4 regions of the Sedimentibacter sp. genome follow, and region 1 is predicted to be linked to each of the others. Evidence: riboswitches for the same ligand, from Rfam matches in the RefSeq annotation. Region 1 holds a riboswitch; each other region holds the start of a gene.
The links. A riboswitch is a leader RNA that binds a small molecule or an ion and turns the genes downstream of it on or off. The one in region 1 is predicted to bind cyclic di-GMP.
Positions count from the first base shown of each region.

Region 2: another riboswitch for cyclic di-GMP. It lies ahead of AAGU76_RS14555 (hypothetical protein); the one in region 1 lies ahead of AAGU76_RS09115 (hypothetical protein).
Region 3: another riboswitch for cyclic di-GMP. It lies ahead of AAGU76_RS17065 (InlB B-repeat-containing protein); the one in region 1 lies ahead of AAGU76_RS09115 (hypothetical protein).
Region 4: another riboswitch for cyclic di-GMP. It lies ahead of AAGU76_RS17050 (S-layer homology domain-containing protein); the one in region 1 lies ahead of AAGU76_RS09115 (hypothetical protein).

Region 1 is NZ_JBCFAS010000002.1:567,951-571,095, reverse strand. Features, by position in the region: gene AAGU76_RS09120 (HD domain-containing phosphohydrolase) at 1-852, opposite strand, end outside; gene AAGU76_RS09115 (hypothetical protein) at 1,006-1,398, opposite strand; cyclic di-GMP riboswitch class I at 1,453-1,528, opposite strand; gene AAGU76_RS09110 (ANTAR domain-containing protein) at 1,843-2,412, opposite strand; gene AAGU76_RS09105 (glutamine synthetase family protein) at 2,443-3,145, opposite strand, start outside.
Region 2 is NZ_JBCFAS010000003.1:577,601-580,745, reverse strand. Features, by position in the region: gene AAGU76_RS14560 (TAXI family TRAP transporter solute-binding subunit) at 1-140, opposite strand, end outside; gene AAGU76_RS14555 (hypothetical protein) at 614-1,525, opposite strand; cyclic di-GMP riboswitch class I at 1,640-1,721, opposite strand; gene AAGU76_RS14550 (YdeI/OmpD-associated family protein) at 2,021-2,581, shown strand; gene AAGU76_RS14545 (helix-turn-helix transcriptional regulator) at 2,774-2,971, opposite strand; gene AAGU76_RS14540 (hypothetical protein) at 2,961-3,145, opposite strand, start outside.
Region 3 is NZ_JBCFAS010000005.1:115,056-118,200, forward strand. Features, by position in the region: partial or broken gene AAGU76_RS17065 (InlB B-repeat-containing protein) at 1-1,553, opposite strand, end outside; cyclic di-GMP riboswitch class I at 1,742-1,827, opposite strand; gene AAGU76_RS17070 (S-layer homology domain-containing protein) at 1,989-3,145, opposite strand, start outside.
Region 4 is NZ_JBCFAS010000005.1:108,907-112,051, forward strand. Features, by position in the region: gene AAGU76_RS17050 (S-layer homology domain-containing protein) at 1-1,934, opposite strand, end outside; cyclic di-GMP riboswitch class I at 2,163-2,250, opposite strand; gene AAGU76_RS17055 (diguanylate cyclase) at 2,291-3,145, opposite strand, start outside.

The DNA of each region.
Region 1 (3,145 bases):
TTTAACATAGAATTTACCGATACAGTGCTTCAATTCATTCATGGCATCTTCAGGAGTCCAAGCATTGCGATAGGCCCTGTCTGATGTCATGGCATCGTAGGAATCGGCAACTGCTATGATTTTAGCTTCTATTCGGATTTCATCGCCCTTTAGCCCTTTAGGATAACCGGATCCATCCAGTCTTTCATGGTGAGCTTCAACAATTTTGGCAATGTCCTCAACAAATTTGCCATGCAATAGTTCAGAACTGTATGTGCTGTGTTTCTTAATATAGTTGAATTCCTCGTCGCTGAGTTTTGTTGGCTTGTTCAATATTTCATCAGGAATGAAGCATTTACCAACATCATGGAAAAGTGAAGCCAGGGCAATGGTATAGTTGATTTCGCCTGAAAGTCCCAATTTGCTGGCAATCTTCACCGAGTAATCCTGAACTCTGTTGCTGTGTTTATATGTGTAAGCATCCTTTTGTTCTGATTTATCCAGGAGATTTCTTAATTCATCCGTATATGTATATAATAAATTGTAAACCGGCTGGGATGTCACATACAGCATTTTTGTATCTGAAAGTGTTCTGAACGGAACGGTTTCTTTTATATTATGCACATAAAAGTAATCGCCTTTTTCCATTCTGACTGATTTGCTGCCATCTTCAACGATGATTGATCCTTCCAGTATGTAGTAAAACTCCATCAGTCCGTCGGTGTTTCCGGGAGTGATACTGTTTGGCCGCTCAGCCTTGAATTCATACAACATGATCTCGAAGTCATCTTTTCTTGCAAGAAGGCTCAGTATTGAAGTCCCTCTAACCTGATCAATATATTTTTTGTCTTTACAAATAAATAGCCCGTCCATTAATTCACTCCTTAAGCAAGTATAACAATTATAGCATATTATTAATAAAAAGGAATCTTAAATTATAATAAAATATCAAATTAAGAAATCATATGCTAAGGGTATCTTACAGGTAAAACAAAAGGAGAGATTACTCCCTCCTTAACTCTGCTATTAATGTGCGTAGCACGGGTCTACCAGGATAGTTCTGTCGTATATGACTACTTCAATATATGTCCTGGTGATTTCAATTCCTTCTTCGGCAGTATCCTCAACGAGCTTGTCTACCTTCGCTTCTGTCTTTTCAAGCAGTTTGGCAATTATCTTATCGATGATCTCATCAATGTTTTCGCTTTTATTTTCATTGAGAACTTCAATTTCTGCCTGCTTTACAGCGACTTCTACTGCCTTGTAAATATAATCGTTTGTTTTGTCAACTTTCTTCATAATTACGTCACTGGCTGTCTCAGCCGTTGTTTCGTCTGCATATGCTGCAGGACCAAACAATGCAAATACGCTGATCATAATTAGAATTGCAGATACTGCTTTTTTAAATCTTTTGTACATTTCCCTTAACCTCCATTATTCTTCAACCTGAATGAAGGAAATAAAAAAACCCCTTTCGGTAGCTGGCTGCCATTTTAAAGGCCCTGTAGCTTTGCGTCGCAGACTTTCGTCAGCTTTGCCATTGTCGGTTGAAGTTGAATTTTATCTTACAATAATAATAACACATTTTGGAGACATAATCAAACATTATTTGGAAATATCTGCTTTTTATTACAATATTATTAAAAGCAATGTGCGCCACATTACCCAGTTTGCATACAAACGTATTTTGAACATGTCATTCTGAAGGCAAAGCCTGAAGAATCTCATCAGTCAAACATCAGGAGATTCTTCGATACCGCTCAGAATGACAAATTCGTAGCTTACAATAATTTAGGCAATGTGCATCGCACATTGCCCAACTTTAATTCTTAATTCTTAACTCTTCATTCTTAATTGTTTTATTTACGTTTCGTAAGTTTTCAATATGTTCAGAGCAATCTGTTCCCTGGTGGTCCTCATGTCCATGGACTGCTTTTCTATATAGCGGTGTGCCTGGCTTTCAGTCATGTTGAGGTACTGGATAAGAACGCACTTGGCTCTGGTTACAAGCCTTATTTCCTCAATTTTTTGCTGCAGATGCAGGTTCTCGTTTCTTAGTCCGGTTATTCTCTTTTTTGAAGCCAGAGCCAGCTTCATTGACTGAAAGAACACGTGCTTTATTATTGGTTTAGAAACAACCAGTACTCCGTAATCATCAACCTTTGCAGATATGTCGTCTGCTATTTCGCTTTTAACTATTATTATTACTCCTGAAGTGCTGATTTCAGTAACAGCAACAGCAAGACTGTCCCCTAGCTCATCTCTTAAGGGAGCGTTGATAATCACAAGGTCATATTCGAAATTTCCAAGCATTCTTCTTGCCTCGCCGCAGCTGGCTGCAGTTGTAATGGCAGAATGAGCATTAGCGTTTAAAAGCTGCGATAAAAGCTCAGTTCCCTGTTCGGAACTTGATACAACAAGTACACTGTTCATGAAATCACCACCCCTCTAAAATCGACATTGCTATATAGTGTAAAAATACGTCTTATGCTCGAATTCTTCCTTGTTGCCTGATTTGTGACACTGAAGGCATTCGTCCTTTTTAAAGGACAGGTACTTCTTAAGGGTGTTTAATGGCAAATGGCCTGCAACGAACTGGCTGGCCTCTGCTGCTTCAATGGCTTCTTCAAGGGTGGACGGAATGGTTTCATAATTTTTTATGACATCTTCATCTGCCTCGTAAAGATTGAGGTTGGCAGGGTTCTTAAGCTCCAGATTATTTTTGATGCCTTCGAGACCTGCATAAATCAACATCGCAAATGCGTAGTATGGATTACAGCTGGGGTCTGATGAACGAAGCTCCATACGGGAATAAATGCCGTCTGCCGCAGGTATGCGCACCAGCTGAGAACGGTTCTGATAGGACCAGGTTACAAACTTTGGAGCAGAGTGGCTTCCAAACCGCTCGTAAGAATTTGTCAATGGATTCAAAAATACGGTGATCTCCCTAATGCGGTTCAGTATGCCTGCAATGAAGCTTTTCGCCTCCTTGGAGCTGTTGTGGCTCATGTTTTCAAAAATGTTCACATCGTCCTTCAGCAGTGAGATGTTTATGTGAAGGCCGCTGCCGCTGCAGTCCTTTAACGGTTTCGGCATGAACGAAGCGTACAGTCCGTTCAAATGCGCTATTGTCTTCACAACCGACTTGAATGTGACGAGATTGTCG
Region 2 (3,145 bases), on a different contig from region 1:
ATTTCCTGAGCCGTATTCTGCTCCTTGTTTTCTTCTTTTGTATTTTCCTGTTTGGCAGGAGTGCCGTTGCTGCAAGCTGTGACTGATGAAGTTGCAAGCAGTGCCATTGTTAGTAGTAAAACCATTTTTTTGCGAATCATAATTATTCTCCTCCGTTTATAAAAAATTCTAAATGATTGCATTATTGTAATACACATATGAATGTTTGTCAATTCATCATTTCATGCAATCGTTTCTATTTTTGCACGTAAACGTTTTTGCTTGTTATTTTTGCATGTAATTTTAGATAAACTTCACCAAATTTCGCACATGCTCTATCTTTAATTGAATTCACGCGTTTTAGCGAGTCAATCGTGACTATATTCTTTTTTGCATATTCTTGAATACAATATTTTCCATCAAGTCTGTGTGCACAGCGTCAAATTGCAACCAAATTGTTAAGAAGGTGCATTTTGCTTCAATACAATCGTCTCCGTTTACCTTTCTTGTGTCTAGCTTAAAATTCGTCATCACTGATTTCAAGCTCATTGTTAATGTCTGAAATCCCTGTTGGCTGCATAATAAAACAGCGGCTCTTTGACAAGAGTCGCTGAATAATATAATTCTCTGGTATTTACAACTTTTCCTTCAATCCTGCAACAGCCATTGCAAACTTCTCCAGATCTTTCTTGGACTTGTTGGCTCGATGCTGTTCCGCGGTTAACCTTTGATGAAGCTCATTGATAATTTCAGAATGTCTTGTGGCTTCTTCAGAGAAGTAATCCATTTTGCCGTAAATTGTCTCCAAGTCATCTCCAAGGCCTTTAAATTTGCAGCTTGTACATTTTGACTTTTCAACGATCAGCTCCTGCTCTGCCTGTAGTTTTATTTTTCGCAGGGCTTCAGCCTCCAGGTTTTTCTCGGCAATCATATTTTCCATATTGAGTATCTTCTGCCTGTAAAGTTCCAATTCTGTACTTTGCTTATCGTTTCTTGATTTTTCAAGTTCAACCTTTTGCTGAAGTTCTTGATAAATTTCATTATTAACTTCATCATGAATTTCTTTCAACGATATCTTACTTTCCAACTCGGATATTTTTGATTTCAAGATCATATTTTCCTTCTCCAGCCTTGAGGCATATTTCTTTATATGCTCAGTTCCCAGGTTGTTTTCAGGCAAAATTTCGTCATATTCCTTGTACGTCTGAACCGTTTCAGGAATCTCACTGCTCACCCGTACAACCCTTTGGGTTTCATAGGTCCTGGAATTCTGATAAGACGGCAAAATCAAATCTTTCTTTATTTTTTCTATTTCCCTGCTTCTTGCAGTTTCCACACCAGTTTGTTTTTCATAGAAATTGGTTATCTTATCCCTGGCATACTTGATTTCACGCTGTGTAAAGCTGGTAACGGTAAATTCATTGCTGTCACCGGAAATCAACCATTCCCAAAATTCTTCATAATTCTTTACCATTACATTATAAATGTTGTACCTAGTATAGTTATAATGTATTTCGATGTAGTAAACCGATTTCCCTTCTTTCATCGAGCTTCACCTCCAAAATTGTTTAATCCTCAGAGAGCATAGTCATTTGAAATAAAAAAGCCCTGAATGGTAACCCAAACAAAGCCAATACTCTTATAGTATGTATTTGCACAGTTTGGTAACCCGGCTGTCTTGGATAACCTTAAGACCCGTGGCTTTGCGTCCTCAACTTTCGCTAAGTTTGCCTTTTTCATTATGCTGCAGATAATTAATTATATTTTAAGCATTGACATTTGTCAACAACATGCTGACAGATAAAAATATTAATTAAATTATTTGTCGAAATATATAAATTTTGCCTTTACAATCCTAACCGGAACCATTGAAACATCATTCCAGATTGGTTGGAACCAACCATCCGCACAGTGTAATTTTTTATTAATCGGAGTATTCAGGCATGATAAATTTCCTTCTTCTGTACGTGAGAATTTGATGGTATAATAAAATCAAAACAGTTTGTTTTAGACGAGTAAGCTGACTTAACGGGGTGAAAATATGAGTGAGATTTTAGTTTTTTCCAACAGGGCAACGTTTCGTGAATGGTTACACAAAAACGGAACAAGTAGTGAAGGTGTATGGCTGCTTTTCGGCAAAAATGGCGGGCCAGCCACGCTTACTGCTGCTGAGGCATTGGAAGAAGCCCTTTGCTACGGCTGGATCGATGGACAAGTGCAAAGCATTGACAGCACAAAATATAAGAAATATTTTGCGTGCCGTACGGTAAATAGTAAATGGTCGAATAAAAATAAGGAGCTAGCTATGAAACTTGAGGAAAAAGGGGTAATGACCGATTATGGCAGAGAGAAAATAGAGGAGGCCAAGAAAAATGGTCAGTGGAATGCTCCTAAGTCCCCAGTGACTTCCGTTGAACAGATAGCAGCTTTATCTGATTTGCTGAAAGAACATGAACCGGCCTATACGAATTTTCAGGCCATGTCCCCATCTGTAAAAAAGACTTATACACGGGCATATTTTGATGCAAAAACAGATGCCGGACGGAATAGCCGTTTGTCATGGATGATTGAGCGCCTCAATAAAAATCTAAAACCCATGTAATAGGTTTTAATCTTCAGTTTATCGCACACGGCTCACTTATTCTTATTACATTACCCGTATTTAAAAAAACAGCGTCCCTCTTCTGAGAATCGCTGTTTTTGTTTTTGTTATTGGTACGGATGGCAGAACTTGAACCTGTATGGAGTTACTCACACAGACTTAAAGGAATGACGGAAGTACTGCTTCCGTTTTTTAACAATCATCAAGTTCAAAGATTACTTCAACAGGTGTTTTTAAAAGTTTGGCCAGTTTCATTGCAAGCTCAAGCGTTGGATTGTACTTATTGTTTTCAATGGCATTGATTGTTTGACGTGTAACACCCAGCTCTCTTGCTAAATCCTCCTGCCGAAGTCCGATTTGTTTACGAAGTTCCTTAATTTTATTTCTCATCTTTACTCAGTTTCCAATTAAGGAATTGGTTTATTCCCAGGTAGATGACGTTTTGAGTAGTTAGCAAAAAGGATGCAGGAGAATTAAAAACACCTTTTATAAAATAATCATATAATGTCCATACAAATAAAAACATGACAGTGTAAAACCATGCCCATTTAATCGCCTTAAAGC
Region 3 (3,145 bases), on a different contig from region 1:
TTGCTGTCTCTCGTGTATGTGAAGGTGATAATCACTGACGCATTGGGCATATTGCCTGTAACCGTTCCTGCTGTTATGTTTTCATTCAGCAAGTCCGGCTCTGTTGTTATTTCCGAGAACGTGAAGCCCGCCTTGTCAACCTTGCTCTTGCTTACTGCAGCATTGTATGGTGTCGATACTGTTGTTGTAATCGTTGTATCCTCTGTTCCGTCATACACATGTTTCACTGTCAGGTTGTTGCTGTTCCTTGTGTAATAGAATGTTATCGTAACAGCAGATAACGGCATTTTTCCGGTCACATTTCCACCAGAAATATTTTCATCAGTCAGATCAGGTGATGTTGTTACGTTGCTGAAAGAAAATCCAGTTTTATCTATCTTGCTTTCATTAACACTTCCATCGTATGGGACATTTGTTGCAGTTCTTAAATCAACATCTTCGGTTCCGTCATAAACATGCTTTACAGTAAGCACAAATGCTTTCGGAACATAGTAAATATTGATATAGTCATCCTTGCCGGTCAAATAAATCTGTGTTGGCTGACCTGCTTTAACTGTATAGTTGGCCGACGTCGGATGCGGCGGAAGATCAACCCATCCTGTTAAAAAAGATGTTTCCATGTCAGGATTTGGTGATATGTCCGGCACCCTTGTTTCAGTACCGTCAATATAGTAATTAATCATATATCCGTTAAGAATGCTGACAGGCACAGAATCAATGCCATGTCCTCCGGTTGCTTCAGTAATTATGCTGAGCGTAAACGGACTTGTGAATGTAATGTCCGAACTCAGGCTGAATCCTACAACTATCCAATAGGAATTGTCTCTCTTGGTAGGCGGATCCAATCCATCAACATAGTAAGGTACTGAATCGATTACCAGAGGCACGCTTCTGTCTGATGCGCTGTAAACGTTGAAGGCACCTACATCCACTCCGTTAAACTCAATCCGCGTTATATCCTTCAGGTAACCTATTGTTGCAACATATATGATGTCATTATGTACCCAAAGCTTTCTGACTTCTGTCTGACCATTCGTGGAATATCCTGTGGTCATTAAAACATCAGTATCAGCATCTTTTGAGAATTCAAGAGATGTACTTACAAAAGACGGCAGCATCAGAGGTGCCATAAGTATGCTTTCGGCTTCCCATTGAGCAAATAGAGTCACATCATGATCAGGCATAATCAATATATCGCCTGGTTCATAGCCATCTCCTTCTCCATCCGGGGAACTATTCCATCCGCTGAAGCTGTAACCTTCGTTGACAAACGTGTTTTCAACTACAGTTACTTCTTCTCCTTCATGGTATGGACCCTCAGCTAGTTCCGGAATATCAAATCCGGTATTGTCATTATACAAAACATTATAAGTAATTGCTGCTGGCGTTGTGCTTTCAGATGAAAAGCCGGATTCAAAATCTGGCGAAATTATCATCTCATCAGCGTCTGCTTCAATTTCCTGTGCACCTGCCATATAGCCCGGCGTTGCAGGAAAAATCATCAACAAGGCAATTACTGCACTTATTAATTTTTTAAAATAATTTTTTTTCATACTCTTTCCTCCTTTCCGAATAATTTACATAAATTTTGTGCTGAGTACTAGGTACTATTGTAATTCATTTTCCCCTCCTTCATAATTCGACTATAGTTGATTTTAGCCTAGTAGCATTTTCCATTAGTTCTTTATCAACACTTTTTACCTGTTTATAAACGAAAAGGCTGCAAAATAATTTCAAATTATTTTGCAGCCGAACCGTCATAGCATTAATACTTTAGACTTCTTAGCTTTGCGTCCTTATTTTTCAATAAGTTTGCCAAATATTAAGTTGTAGTTTGAGTACTTTATTAATTTATACCCTGAAAAAGTCGTGGTAAACAATATTTCACAAATATTAACATCACAGAGATATTTTATTTATTTACTGCTTATATTATTCATACGAGGTAAAAAAAACCAACTATTATTCTAAATAGTTGGTTTTAAACGCTACGGCCATACCTTGTTTGCTTTCATACCTGTCCAAAGCTCGTCGCCGTCTTCTTCATATAAATAATCATGGCTGTTAGTTGCTTCCATTACATTTTCAAAATACCAGTCTTCTTCAGTAATATCCTGCCAAAACATTGCTTCCGGATATATGTTTTCTTTAGGAACCTTTCTTCCAAGAACGTTGTTGATAAGCGTCATGGCTTCTGCTCTTGTTATGAGCTGTTCAGGCTTAAACGTTGAGTCCGGATACCCTTTGACCCATCCCTTTATCTCTGCTGACGTTATGAATTTTTCAGCCCAGTGACCAAATATATCAGTCATCATGCTTTCACTGCTTAAGTCAAGGCTGTCGAATTTAGCTGCAATTGTTGCAAATTCTGCTCTCGTAATTGAATTTGAAGGTTTAAAGGTACCATCTGGATAGCCTTTGATTATGCCGGCATTGCTCAAGGTAGATATTGCGCGGTTTGACCATTCATGTCCTGCCATATCGCTGAAAGTATTCCCGTCGCTTAGCAAGCTGCTTCTGCTTTCATCTGTAAGAAGTCTGTAGAATATCATTGCCACTTCTTCTCTTGTTATTCTGTTCAACGGTCTCACATCACCTTCAGGATAGCCTATCACATATGCAAAGTGATCTGATTTCTCCAAGCTTGCAAGAGGCACTGCTGAATCTTCAATGGTTATCCCACCGCCGCCGCTGCCATTTCTGTCATTACTTTCTGTATCATCATCATTAGTATTGGTCTCACCATCGTTAGTACCGGTCTCACCTTCATCAGTATTGGTCTCACCATCAGCTAAGTCCGTTCCTGTACCGCCAGTTACTGAATCATCGTTGCCGCTGTTTTCATCATCTTCATCGCCGCTGTGTTCATCTTCGTTTGAACTGTCTTCACCGCCGCTTGAGCTGTTATCTTGTCCGCTGCTGCCTGTACTTGAATCTCCGGTTCCCGGGTCGCTGTTGTCAGAATCATCACTGCTTGAACCGCCGGCCGCTGGGTTGGTGTTTTCAGGATTGGTGTTTCCCTGGCCGCCATTGCCGTTATTAGAACCTCCAGCACCTTCATCAGTACCAGTTCCAGTTTTTGGATCTTCTTCATCTTCGCCGATTTCATCTGAATAATTCATTCTATAGTAAAGCTTAAGTACCA
Region 4 (3,145 bases), on a different contig from region 1:
CATGTTGCCACATATGTTGCATTTCCTGTTACTGTTGCTGCTACTGCCGGGCTCCAGCCTGCAAATGTCCAGCCATTGTCATGATTGTTTTCTGCATCCGGTGCTGCCGGTGTAACGTCTCCGTATGTCAAATTCGGAGTTGATTGTTCTGCAAATGTTCCATGGTCTCCAGGCTGGTACGTTACTGTGTACCCTTCCTGTGTCCATGTTGCCACATATGTTGCATTTCCTGTTACTGTTGCTGCTACTGCCGGGCTCCAGCCTGCAAATGTCCAGCCGCTTTCGTGATTGTTTTCTGCATCCGGTGCTGCCGGTGTAACGTCTCCGTATATCAAATTCGGAGTTGATTGTTCTGCAAATGTTCCATGGTCTCCAGGCTGGTATGTTACTGTGTACTTATCCTGCGTCCATGTTGCCACATATGTTGCATTTTCTGTTACTGTTGCTGCTACTGCCGGGCTCCAGCCTGCGAATGTCCAGCCACTTTCGTGATTGTTTTCTGCATCCGGTGCTGCCGGTGTAACGTCTCCGTATGTCAAATTCGGAGTTGATTGTTCTGCAAATGTTCCATGGTCTCCAGACTGGTATGTTACCGTGTACTTATCCTGTGTCCATGTTGCCACATATGTTGCATTTCCTGTTACTGTTGCTGCTACTGCCGGGCTCCAGCCTGCAAATGTCCAGCCATTGTCATGATTGTTTTCTGCATCCGGTGCTGCCGGTGTAACGTCTCCGTATGTCAAATTCGGAGTTGATTGTTCTGCAAATGTTCCATGGTCTCCAGGCTGGTATGTTACTGTGTACCCATCCTGCGTCCATGTTGCCACATACGTTGCATTACCTGTTACTGTTGCCGCTACTGCCGGGCTCCAGCCTGCAAATGTCCAGCCGCTTTCATGATTGTTTTCTGCATCCGGTGCTGTCGGTGTAGCATCTCCGTATATCAAATTCGGAGTTGATTGTTCTGCAAATGTTCCATGGTCTCCAGGCTGGTATGTTACCGTGTACTTATCCTGCGTCCATGTTGCCACATATGTTGCATTTCCTGTTACTGTTGCTGCTACTGCCGGGCTCCAGCCTGCAAATGTCCAGCCATTGTCATGATTGTTTTCTGCATCCGGTGCTGCCGGTGTAGCGTCTCCGTATGTCAAATTCGGAGTTGATTGTTCTGCAAATGTTCCATGGTCTCCAGGCTGGTATGTTACTGTGTACCCATCCTGCGTCCATGTTGCCACATACGTTGCATTGCCTGTTACTGTTGCCGCTACTGCCGGGCTCCAGCCTGCAAATGTCCAGCCGCTTTCATGATTGTTTTCTGCATCCGGTGCTGCCGGTGTAGCGTCTCCGTATGTCAAATTCGGAGTTGATTGTTCTGCAAATGTTCCATGGTCTCCAGGCTGGTATGTTACCGTATAGTACAATACAATTATTGTAGCACTTGTACCTGTAAAGCTATGTCCGCCAGCTCCGAGATCTGCTCCGATGGTGAAGTTCCCATCTGCCGGTAAAGTTCTGTTTCCTAAATTAACTATAACCCAGTGATGTTGACTTGCATTTTTTGTTATATAATCACTAACTAAAAATGTGGTACCTTTAACAACCAATGTTTCATCATCAGGATGTTCGCTCTTAACCTCCGCAGTTATTCTAACCCCATCAAATTCAATGAATTGAACTGTTTTTGTATCATGGGCTGTAAAAGCAACATAAAGATTTTTAGGTGATGAATTATCATACCAAAATGCTGCAACTTTTGAATGTTCATTAGTTGAACTTATAGTTTGCGTGAAGTCATTTCCATCGAACAATTCACTTACTTGTGCATCTGTATACGTTACAGTTGAAGCACTGACAATACTACTCGGTAATGCCGGCATCATCATCATTAAAGCAATCACTAAACAAACAACTTTTTTAAACACATTTTTGTTCATAAAATTTCCTCCTTTCTTCAATAATTGTTTTTCTAACCTTCTCTTGTAAATCCAATCTTTAATAAGCATTTCAACATTTGCACCCCCTTTCTACATGTCTATTAACAATTGATATATAGCAACAACTAGCCCCCCTGTAAAGGTAGTTGCAACTAACTGATTAAGTTTCATAGCAATTTTAAATTTGCTGTAAGAAACAAAAAGCTGCAAAATAATATCTTCAGATTATTTTGCAGCTGAACGGTCATAGTACTTTCATACTTTAGACTTCAAAGCTTTGCGTCCCTGCCTTTCAGCAGGTTTGCCAAATATTCAATTTTACATATTTACCATATTATGTATAAATGTAATCATTATTATACAATTTGTTCTTCATTTTCCATGATATTCACAAACAATTCGGCAATCTTAGGGTCAAATTGGCTGCCGGCCTTCTCGCTGATTTCCCGAAGGGCTTCACTGTTTGACATTCTTGTTTTGTATGGTCTGTCATTGACCATTACATCGTAAGCATCCGCGATTGCGAAAATTCTTGCGACTACAGGAATTTCTTCATTTTTAAAGAGACCGGGATATCCCTTTCCGTCCCATCGTTCATGATGAATCAAAATCAATTCGTCAATTGGAGAAGCATCTCTGAATTCTCTCGCTATATAATATCCTATCTCGCTGTGCCTCTTTACGGTTTCCCATTCCTCGCTGTCCAGTGACCCTTCCTTTTGAAGTATATTTCTTGATACTCCTATTTTACCTATGTCGTGAAATTCACACAAAAGTCTTAATTCTTCCTTCTCTTCCCTTGACAGTTCCATTGCATCAGCCATGATCATTGTCAGATTTTTAAGCCTCTCGTAGTGGGATTTCGTTTCATATGTAATTTTCTCCAGCCTGCTCTTTAGGAATTTTATCATGGATAGCTTTGCTTCCTTGCTTTCCTTGAGCTTTTTGAAATACATCCTGTCTTCGGCTTTCTTCATGATTTTGTTTAAATCTTCATCTTCAGTTTCCTTTGTGGCAACTCCGAAGCTGATACTTATTTTTACATAATCCAATGTGTTGGTCTCACATTTTGCCTTGACCCTCTCAACAATTTCCGTTGCGGTCTCTGCTGTGGTTTTAGGCAGCAGCACTACAAATTCGTCTCCGCCGACCCTGCTTATTATATCTTCATCCCTGAAAGAACTTTTCATGATTTCAGATGCTTTTTTCAG